DNA from 2 places in the Nonomuraea sp. NPDC003709 genome. Region 1 is predicted to be linked to the other one. Evidence: riboswitches for the same ligand, from Rfam matches in the RefSeq annotation. Region 1 holds a riboswitch; the other holds the start of a gene.
The links. Region 1 has a riboswitch for cyclic di-AMP ahead of ABZX61_RS07360 (CHAP domain-containing protein). Riboswitches for the same ligand answer to the same signal wherever they lie in the genome.

Region 1 (4,618 bases):
GCGTGCAGATCCCGCAGCTCGGCTACGGCGTCTGGCAGGTCCCCGCCGACGAGGCCGCGCAGGCCGTCACGACCGCGCTCAAGGCCGGTTACCGGCACGTGGACACCGCCGCCGCGTACGACAACGAGGAAGGCGTGGGGCAGGCCGTACGCGAAAGTGAGCTGCCGCGCCGGAAGCTGTTCGTGACCACCAAGCTGTGGAACGCCAACCACGGCCGCGCGGAGGCGGCCTTCGACGAGTCCCTGGCCCGGCTCGGCCTCGACTACATCGACCTTTTCCTCATCCACTGGCCGGTGCCGCAGCAGGACAAGTACGTGCAGGCGTGGAAGGCGATCGAGAAGATCTACCGTGACGGGCGCGCCAAGGCCATCGGCACCTCCAACTTCAGCATCGCCCACCTCACCCGCCTCATGAACGAGACCGACCTCGTGCCCTCCATCAACCAGATCGAGCTGCACCCGTATCTCCAGCAGCGCGAGCTGCGCGCCTTCCACGAGGCCAACGGCATCCTCACCGAGGCGTGGAGCCCGCTCGGCCAGGGCCAGGGCCTGCTGAACGACCCCGCGCTGGCCAAGCTGTCGGACAAGTGCGGCAAGACGCCCGCGCAGATCGTGCTCCGCTGGCACCTGCAGCTGGGCCACGTCGCGATCCCCAAGTCGGTCACCCCGGCGCGCATCGCCGAGAACATCGGCGTCTTCGACTTCATCCTCGACGCCGAGGACATGGCCGCCATCGGCGCGATGAACAGGGGCCAGCGGATCGGACCCGACCCCGACACGTTCAACATGACCTGACTCGTCTACGATCTCCCGCGTGCGGGAATTTGCGTGGGGCATAGCGGCGACAGGGAATATTGCGCGGACCGTCGGGGCGGCCATCGCGGCCGAACCGGGCATGCGGGTGGCCGCCGTCGGATCGAGGAACCTGGGGCGGGCGCAGGCACTGGCCGCCACGCTGGGGGCGGAGTCCGCGTACGACTCCTATGAGCGGCTCTGCGCCGACCCGGCCGTGGACGCGATCTACGTGGCGACGCCGCACGCCCAGCACCTGGAGGTGGCCGAGGTCGCCATCGCCGCGGGCAAGGCCGTGCTGTGCGAGAAGCCGCTGGCCGCCACCGTGGACGACGCGGAGAAGATGGTACGCCTGGCGCGCGAGGCGGGCGTGTTCCTGATGGAAGCGATGTGGATGCGGTTCAACCCGCTCGTCCAGAAGATCGCGGCCGACGAGCGCTTCGGCGACCTCCGCTCGGTGCACGCCTCCTTCGGCTTCGCCAAGCCCTACGACCCGGAGCACCGGCTGTGGGCGCCGGAGCTCGGTGGCGGGGCGCTCCTGGACCTGGGGATCTACCCGTTCGGGCTGGCCCAGCTGATCCTCGGCATGCCCTCCGACCTGCGGATCACCGGCAGTCTGGCGCCCAACGGCGTCGACGCGGAGGCCGGCGGCGTGCTGCTCTACCCCGGTGGCAGGAAGGCTCTCGTGGAGACTTCGTTGCTCGGGAATTACCCGAACCATGCCAGTGTTGTAGGGACTCAGATGCGGGCGGACCTCCAGGCACCGTTCTGGGCTACGCCGCGGATTCTGCTCTCCGGGCCCTCCATGGAGCCGGAGGAGTACATCCTCGATCCGGCCGACAACGGGTACGCCGGGGAGCTCCGCGAGGTCCGGGCCGCGACGGCCGAAGGCAGGACCGAAAGTTCGATCATGCCGCTCGACGAATCCCTTGCCATGATGGGGCTTCTGGCCGAGGCTCGCAGGCAGGTCGCCTAGCTGGGCCTTTATCGATTTGTAACGCTCTTGCCTTATGCATTACGTTTGAGGCATTCTTGAGACATACGTCCGGTTTGTCCGGACTTGTCCGACCATCGCAAGACACATCACAGGAACGTCCTGTGACCGCTGAATCCGCCCTCGGGCGGAACCGGGGACCCACGTCCTTTGGGGTGAATCGGCACTTCGGTGCCGTAGGGCAGCTTCCACGTCCGAACCCGTCAGCTAACCCGGTAAGCGGCATGGAAGCAAGGAGTAAACCCCCTCGATGGCCAACATCCGCTTTACCTCTGCTGCGAAGACCAACATCGCCCGCGCCCTTCTCGGCGCCACCATCCTCGGGACCGCGTTCGGCGCCCACATGACCAGCGCCACCGCAGCGGACAAGCAGCCGATCGACACCGTCGCCGGCACCGCCACCGTCGCCGACCACGCCGAGCGCTCGCGCGAGGCCAAGGTCAGCGCCACCGCCGGCGAGGTCCTGGCCCTCGCCAAGTCCCAGGTCGGCATCACCGAGAACGCGGCCGGCGGCGGCACCAAGTTCCAGCGCTGGTACGCCAACTCGCAGCGCGCCGCGGAGACCATCGCCCGTGACGGCGGCAGCCGCGCCGACTACCTGAACGCCGCCTGGTGCGCGATGTTCGTCTCCTGGGTGGGCGAGCAGACCGGCGCCCGCTCGCAGATCGGCTGGGACGCCTGGACCGTCGCCCACGCCAAGTGGTTCCAGGCCAACCACCGCTTCGGCACCGAGGCCAAGCCCGGCGCCATCGTGTACTTCTCGTGGAGCGGCAGCAAGAACCTCGACGACATCAAGCACGTCGGGTTCGTCGAGAAGGACAACGGCGACGGCACCATCTCGACCGTCGAGGGCAACACCGGCAACGGCAAGGTCGAGGAGCGCGTCCGTCCCAAGTCCCAGGTCGTCGGCTACGGCTACCCCCAGTACCGTTCCTGACCGGGCCGTCCCCCTCCAGGCTGGACTTCCCCCAGGCGCCTACTGACCGGACTCCCCCAGGCACCTCCTGGCCGGCCTTCCCCCGGCGCCGAACGAGCGCGCGTCCCGCAACGGGACGCGCGCTCGTCGCGTTTCACCCCCGCGAGCGCGGCGGGGTGCCGAGCGGAACCCGGCGATCGGTGCCGTTCGGCCGTCGCGTTTCACCCCCGCGAGTGCGGCGGCCCGTCACCGGGGAAGACCCCAGGCGAACCGCCCGCGACCTCGCCAAGGAGCCGCCCACCATGCCAGCCGCGCGCAGACGCCCCGGAAGGCTGGTGCGGAGTGGGCTGCGACGGGTCGCCGACGGGCTCTTCCCGCGCGGCGCCAACCCGCACGGCGTCCTGCCCGCCCTGCTGATCCTCCTGGCCTTCGTCACCGGCCTCGTCGACGCCGTCAGCTTCCTCGGCCTGGGCCGCGTCTTCGTCGCCAACATGACCGGCAACATCGTCTTCCTCAGCTTCGCCCTGGCCGGGGAGGCCGAGATGTCCAGATGGGCCTCCCCGGCGGCCCTCGTCGCCTTCGGAGCCGGCGCCTGGAGCGCTGGCCGGGCGATCAGGCGGACCGCGAACCCGCGACGGGCGTTTGTTGCCGCCACCGCCGTACACGCGCTCCTCGTCGCCGCCGCCCTCACCGTCGCCCTCACGGCCGGACACCGCACGACCTGGTCCCAGGCGGCCCTCATCGTGCTGCTCGCCTGCGGCATGGGCCTGCAGAACGCGTCCGTACGCGCGCTCGGCGTACCCGACCTGGTCACCAACGTCCTCACCACGACCCTCACGAGCCTGGCCGCCGACACGCCGGGCCGGGCCGCCCTGCGTCGATCCGCCTCCATCGCCGCGATGTTCCTCGGCGCCCTGACCGGCGCCCTCCTCCACCTCACGACCGGCCCCGCACCCGCCCTGGCGGCCGCCCTGGCCCTGCTCACCACCGTCGCCCTCGTCGCCCGCGGTGGTCTCAGCCGAGAAAGAACTCCGCCAGCGCCCGGGTGACCCCGGCCGGATCGTTCTCCATCGGGATGTGCCCCGCCCCGGGAACGCGCACCAGCGTCGTGTCCGGCACCTCGGCGGCGAAGCGCTCGGCGTACCGGACCTCCTGGAACGTGTCGTCCTCCCCCCACACCAGCAGCTTCGGCGTCCCATCGGCCTTGAGTGCGGGCACCAGGTCCAGCGTGTAACGGCTGTCGGCCGCGCCCGCCAGCGCCATCCACGACCGGCCCACCCGCGGGTCGTTCCACGGATCAAGGTAATCGGCCAGCTCCGCCTCGGTGGCCGGCCGGGCGAGCGCGGTGGTGACCGCCTTGCGGCGGGCGGCCAGCAGTTCCTCCACGGTCGTGGCCGCCACCACGGCCGGATCCCGGTAACGGGCCACGCCGGGTACCGGCCAGGAGTCGTATGTGACCGAGTTGACCAGCGCCAGCCGCCGCACCTCCGGCTTCCCCTCCACCAGCAGGTGCTGGGCGACCGCACCGCCGATGTCGTGCCCCGCCACCGAGAGCCGCTCCCCCGCGCCGACCGCGGCCGCGAACCGGGCCACCCACGCCGCCAGCGCCGGAACCGCCGCCGTCTCCGCCGTCAGCTCCCCGCCGGAACGCCCCAGCCCCGGCAGATCCACCGCCACAGGACGCAGCCCCGCCGCCGCCAGCCCGTCGATCACCGGCGCCCAGACCCGGCTCCAGTACGTGCCGTGCAACAGCAACACCACCGGGCCCCGCTCGCCCGCCGTCAGATAACTGGCCACGCGGCCGTCGACTTCGATCGTCATTCGCTCGGACATGGACATAACCATCATGTTCTGGAAGCGTCCCGGTCAAATACCAATTAAGGTATGCCGGTATGACATTGGCGCAGCTTAGGGCCC
Region 2 (4,618 bases), on a different contig from region 1:
CTGGTCGCCGTAGCCCTGCTGGGCGTAGCCGGGCTGGGACTGCTGCTGCTGGCCGTAGCCCTGCTGGCCGTACTGCTGCTGGCCGTAATCGGGCTGCGACTGGGGCTGCTGACCGTACTGCTGCTGACCGTAGTCCGGCTGGGACTGCGGCTGCTGGCCGTACTGCTGCTGACCGTAGTCCGGCTGCGACTGGGGTTGCTGGCCGTACTGCTGGCCGTAGCCCTGCTGACCCGACTGCGGCTGCTGCCCGTAACCCGGCTGGGACTGGGCCTGCTGGCCGTAGCCGGGCTGGGACTGCTGCTGCTGGCCGTACTGCTGGCCATAGCCCTGCTGACCCGACTGCGGCTGCTGACCGTAGCCCTGCTGGCCGTACTGCTGCTGACCGTAGTCCGCCTGGGACTGCGGCTGCTGACCGTAGCCCTGCTGCCCGTAGCCCTGCTGGGACTGGGCCTGCTGGCCGTAGTCAGGCTGGGACTGCTGCTGCTGGCCGTACTGGGGTTGCTGGCCGTGCTGCTGCTGTCCGTACTGGGGTTGCTGCTGACCGTACTGCTGTTGCTGTCCGTACTGCTGTTGCTGGCCATAGCCCTGCTGACCGTACGGGGGCTGCTGCCCATAGGCGTCGTCCGCCCGGTAGCCGATCACAGTCGCGTCCGGGTCGGGCTCGCCGGGGTGGCGGCCCTGGTTCTGCTGCCCGTAATAGGGAGGCGCAGAGTTGTCTCCGGATTCGTCCTGTGGATACGGCGGCTGTCCGGTGCTCACCGTGTCACCTCGCTTCGAGTGCGCATGTGGCACGTGTCAGGACACATGCCTGTGCTGCCCAACGTATCGACATAGGTATCAACAATCACCTTTCCATCTGGTCAAGGTCCACGTCACCCGATGTCAGGTGGAGCAGCATGCGGGTGTTTCCCAGCGTGTTCGGCTTGACGTGTTCAAGATCCAAAAACTCGGCAACACCCTCGTCGTACGAGGCCAGCAGTTCGGCGTAGACCTCAGGTGAGACCGGTGTGCCCTGAATCGGGCGGAACCCGAGTCGCGCGAAGAAGTCGACCTCAAAAGTAAGACAGAATACACGTCGCAGACCCAAATCCTTAGCCTGCTGGATCAGCGCGGAGACGATCCGGTGGCCGACGCCCATCCCCCGGCACTCGGGATCCACCGCCACCGTGCGGACCTCCGCGAGGTCCTCCCAGAGCACGTGGAGCGCGCCGCAGCCGACGACCTGCCCGTCTCGCTCGGCCACCCAGAACTCCTGTACGTCCTCGTACAGCGTCACCGTGGCCTTCTCCAGGAGCCGCGGCCCCGCCCCCGCGTAGGTGTCCACCAGGCGTCTGACCATGCGCACGTCGGGCGTGCGGGCACGCCGGACCACCACCGCGGTCTCGGGCACTGTCAGCTCGGCCACCTGCTCCATGGTTCTCCAGGGTACAGATCTCATTACGGCTCAGCCCTAACTCCCATGTCTCGGCCCATCTTGTTACATCTCGTGGTCAGATCGGCACGGGACCGCGCGGCCAGCTCGCGCCCGCCGAAAGCGCGGACAAATAGGGCGTAGGGCCTCTTCCGCACGGGTGACCACGAGATCACCTTGTGACCCTTCGGTTGTGAAACCTCTACAGACTTGGCAGTTCTGGTTGAGCACGAACCCGGAGTGCATTAGTGTCCAGCGACAATGTTTCCCGCGTGTCGCGCGGGATGCACGCCCAATTCTCGCAAGAGAAGCCGGGGAACCGCCGGTGGCGACCTCCTACGCCACCACTGGGGTGAATCCGAGTCTTTCGGTAGGGCTGCTCCGGCCCGAACCCGTCAGCTAACCCGGTAGGCGTCGACGAGAGGAGCTGGTTGGTGAAGCCCACGCTCAGCGGTGGGGGGAAGTCGGCGGGCAAGCACGCCCGCCCTCCGGAACGGGCCCGGCGACGACGCCGCGTCGGTGTGGTGAGTCTCACAGTCGCCGCGCTGCTGTTCGCCATCCCCGTCGGTTCGGCGTCCGCGGATCCCGAGCCCTCGCTGAAAGAGCTCGCCGACCAGGCCACGAAGCTGCACACCGACATCGAGACGCTGACCGAGCAGTACAACGGCCAGCGGGAGAAGCTCAAGACCGCCAAGAAGGCCGCCGAGGCCGCGGAGAAGACGCTGACGAGCAGCGAGACGGATCTCGCCGCCAAGCGCTCGAAAGCCGTCGCGCTGGCCCAGAACGCCTACATCACGGGCGGCCTGAAGACCCTCGCCTTCACCACCTCCGACGACCCCGAGGGCTTCCTCAACCGCGCCGCGACCTCGTACGCGCTGCAGACCGAGCAGGGCGAGGAGATCAACCAGCTCACCAAGGCGATGGACACGGCCACCCGCGCCAAGGAGAGCGCCACGGCCCGCATCGACGAGGTCCAGAAGCTCGTCACGGACCTCGAGGCCAAGCGCAACAAGATCACCAAGCTGGTGACGAAGGTCGAGAGCAGCCTGTTCAGTCGGGCCCTGGGCGAGGCCGGGCGCCCCGGCACGCGGGCCGTGCGCGTCAACCTGCCGATCCCGGGCTCGGGGAAGGCCGCTGAGGCCGCGCGGTGGGCGCTCACGCAGCAGCTCAAGCCGTACGTCTGGGGCGCCGAGGGCCCCGGCTCGTACGACTGCTCCGGGCTCGTCATGGCGGCGTTCCAGCGGGTGGGCATCTCGCTGCCGCACTACACCGGCGACCAGTGGACGGCCGGCCGGCACGTCTCGCGCGAGGAACTCCGGCCGGGCGACCTGGTGTTCTTCTACAGCGACCTGCACCACGTGGGCATCTACATCGGCGGCGGCATGATGGTGCACGCCCCGCAGACGGGTGACGTCGTACGGATCGCGTCGATCGCGAGGCGGCCGTTCGCCGGCGCGGTGCGCATCGCCGACTGAGCCCGCACCCCGGCGGTCCGCCGCGGCTAGATCAGCTGGCGGCGGGCTGCCCAGGCCACGGCCTCGATCGCCGTGGCCACGCCTATGCGGTCGCAGATGCCGCGCAATCTTCGTCGTACCGTGCGCCCGCTGATATCCAGCCGCCGCCCAACCCGATCGACCGTGACTCCCTTGGCCAACTCCGCCAGCAGCGCCAAATCAGCATGGCTGAGCTCAACGCCTTCAGTGAGCACATCCATCGGGAGCCCTCCCCCCAACAGCAGAACTTGGACCTCACAGACGGGCCAAAGCCGCTCCTCGCAGACGGTAAACGCATCGTGGAAAGGTCGTCAAGCATGACAATCGCCGCACTTGACGAGCGCTATTGACATGATCCGCTATATATGACGCACTCGCGATATGTCAGAACGTAGAGTGATCACATTGGGGCTTCCGGAATGGCCCTGACCAGCGTTCCGGTTTTCGATCAGTTCGCCATGGATATTCCGCATGATCGATACCCGCGTTATCGCGGGACACGCGTCCGTGACGCGATCTTTCCGGCGCACGGCAAGCCACCAATCGCTCGCTTTGTACCGCGCTCCCACACGATCCGACAACCCAGGTCAGGCAGTCGATTAAGGCAATTGGATCAATCCGCTATGGCAATTGCCGCCGCGGGTTCAGGTCGGCGGCCCGCCGGGTGGCGGGCGTCCTGCTCTGACCGCCGGGCCGGGCGGCCTCGTTTCCGGGTGCGCGTGCCCGGCGGGATCACAGGGATGGCCGGGACACCACGGACGCTCCCTGACCCGCGCCTCCGCGGCCTTGACGCGATGCTTACAAGCGGCTTCGGATCGGAAACCGGGCGGCCCGGAAGCCGGATTCGCGACGGCGATGATCGCTCAGGCGCCGGCGGCGTCGTAGCGGTCCCTGGCGGCCTCGACGTCCTCCATGTGCGTCTCGGCCCAGCTCTTGATCGCGGCCACCAACGGCATCAGGTTCTCGCCCAGCGGGGTGAGCGCGTAGTCCACCCGTACCGGCACAGAAGGGGTGAGCGTGCGCGAGACCAGGCCGTCACGCTCCAGGCCGCGCAGGGTCTGCGTGAGCATCTTCTGGCTGACGCCCGCGATGCGCCTGGACAGGTCGCTGTAGCGGCGCGGGCCCTGCGCCAGCGCGGTCAGCAGGAGGGTGACCCATTTGTCGCTGAGGGTGTCGAGCAGCTTCCTGGAGGGGCATTCGGCGAAGTACGCGTCGAAGACCTGCCTGGCCTCGTCCCGCTGCTCCGCCGCCGTCTTCGTGGCCATCCGCTCGCCCCTTCCCGATCGCTGCTTACCAGGAGAGGGTAGAGCGCCCGCGGCGGGCGCTCTACGACGGCGGCAGGATGCGGGTCAGTGGGTGGGCTTGACCAGCGGGAAGAGGATGGTCTCGCGGATGTTCTTGCCGGTGAAGGCCATGATCATCCGGTCGATCCCCGCGCCCATGCCCCCGGTGGGCGGCATCGCGTACTCGAGGGCCTGCAGGAAGTCCTCGTCCAGCTGCATCGCCTCGAGGTCGCCCCCGGCGGCCAGGAGGGACTGCTCCACCAGGCGGCGGCGCTGCTCGATCGGGTCGATCAGCTCGGAGTAGGCCGTGCCCAGCTCCGTGCCGAAGCCGATCAGGTCCCACTTCTCGGTCAGCAGCGGGTTGTCCCGGTGCTGGCGGGTCAGCGGCGAGGTCTCCAGCGGGTAGTCCATCACGAACGTGGGCTGGACGA

Region 2: another riboswitch for cyclic di-AMP. It lies ahead of ABZX61_RS11330 (C40 family peptidase); the one in region 1 lies ahead of ABZX61_RS07360 (CHAP domain-containing protein).

Annotation. Positions count from the first base shown of each region.
Region 1 covers NZ_JBEXMW010000002.1:615,828-620,445, reverse strand. Annotated here, with positions in the region: gene ABZX61_RS07370 (aldo/keto reductase) at 1-794, shown strand, start outside; gene ABZX61_RS07365 (Gfo/Idh/MocA family oxidoreductase) at 814-1,767, shown strand; cyclic di-AMP (ydaO/yuaA leader) riboswitch at 1,885-2,022, shown strand; gene ABZX61_RS07360 (CHAP domain-containing protein) at 2,036-2,722, shown strand; gene ABZX61_RS07355 (YoaK family protein) at 3,004-3,750, shown strand; gene ABZX61_RS07350 (alpha/beta hydrolase) at 3,716-4,534, opposite strand; gene ABZX61_RS07345 (LysR family transcriptional regulator) at 4,594-4,618, shown strand, end outside.
Region 2 covers NZ_JBEXMW010000003.1:568,934-573,551, reverse strand. Annotated here, with positions in the region: gene ABZX61_RS11340 (RDD family protein) at 1-759, opposite strand, end outside; gene ABZX61_RS11335 (amino-acid N-acetyltransferase) at 845-1,414, opposite strand; cyclic di-AMP (ydaO/yuaA leader) riboswitch at 1,691-1,840, shown strand; gene ABZX61_RS11330 (C40 family peptidase) at 1,846-2,886, shown strand; gene ABZX61_RS11325 (LuxR C-terminal-related transcriptional regulator) at 2,913-3,125, opposite strand; gene ABZX61_RS11320 (helix-turn-helix domain-containing protein) at 3,768-4,169, opposite strand; gene lysX (bifunctional lysylphosphatidylglycerol synthetase/lysine--tRNA ligase LysX) at 4,254-4,618, opposite strand, start outside.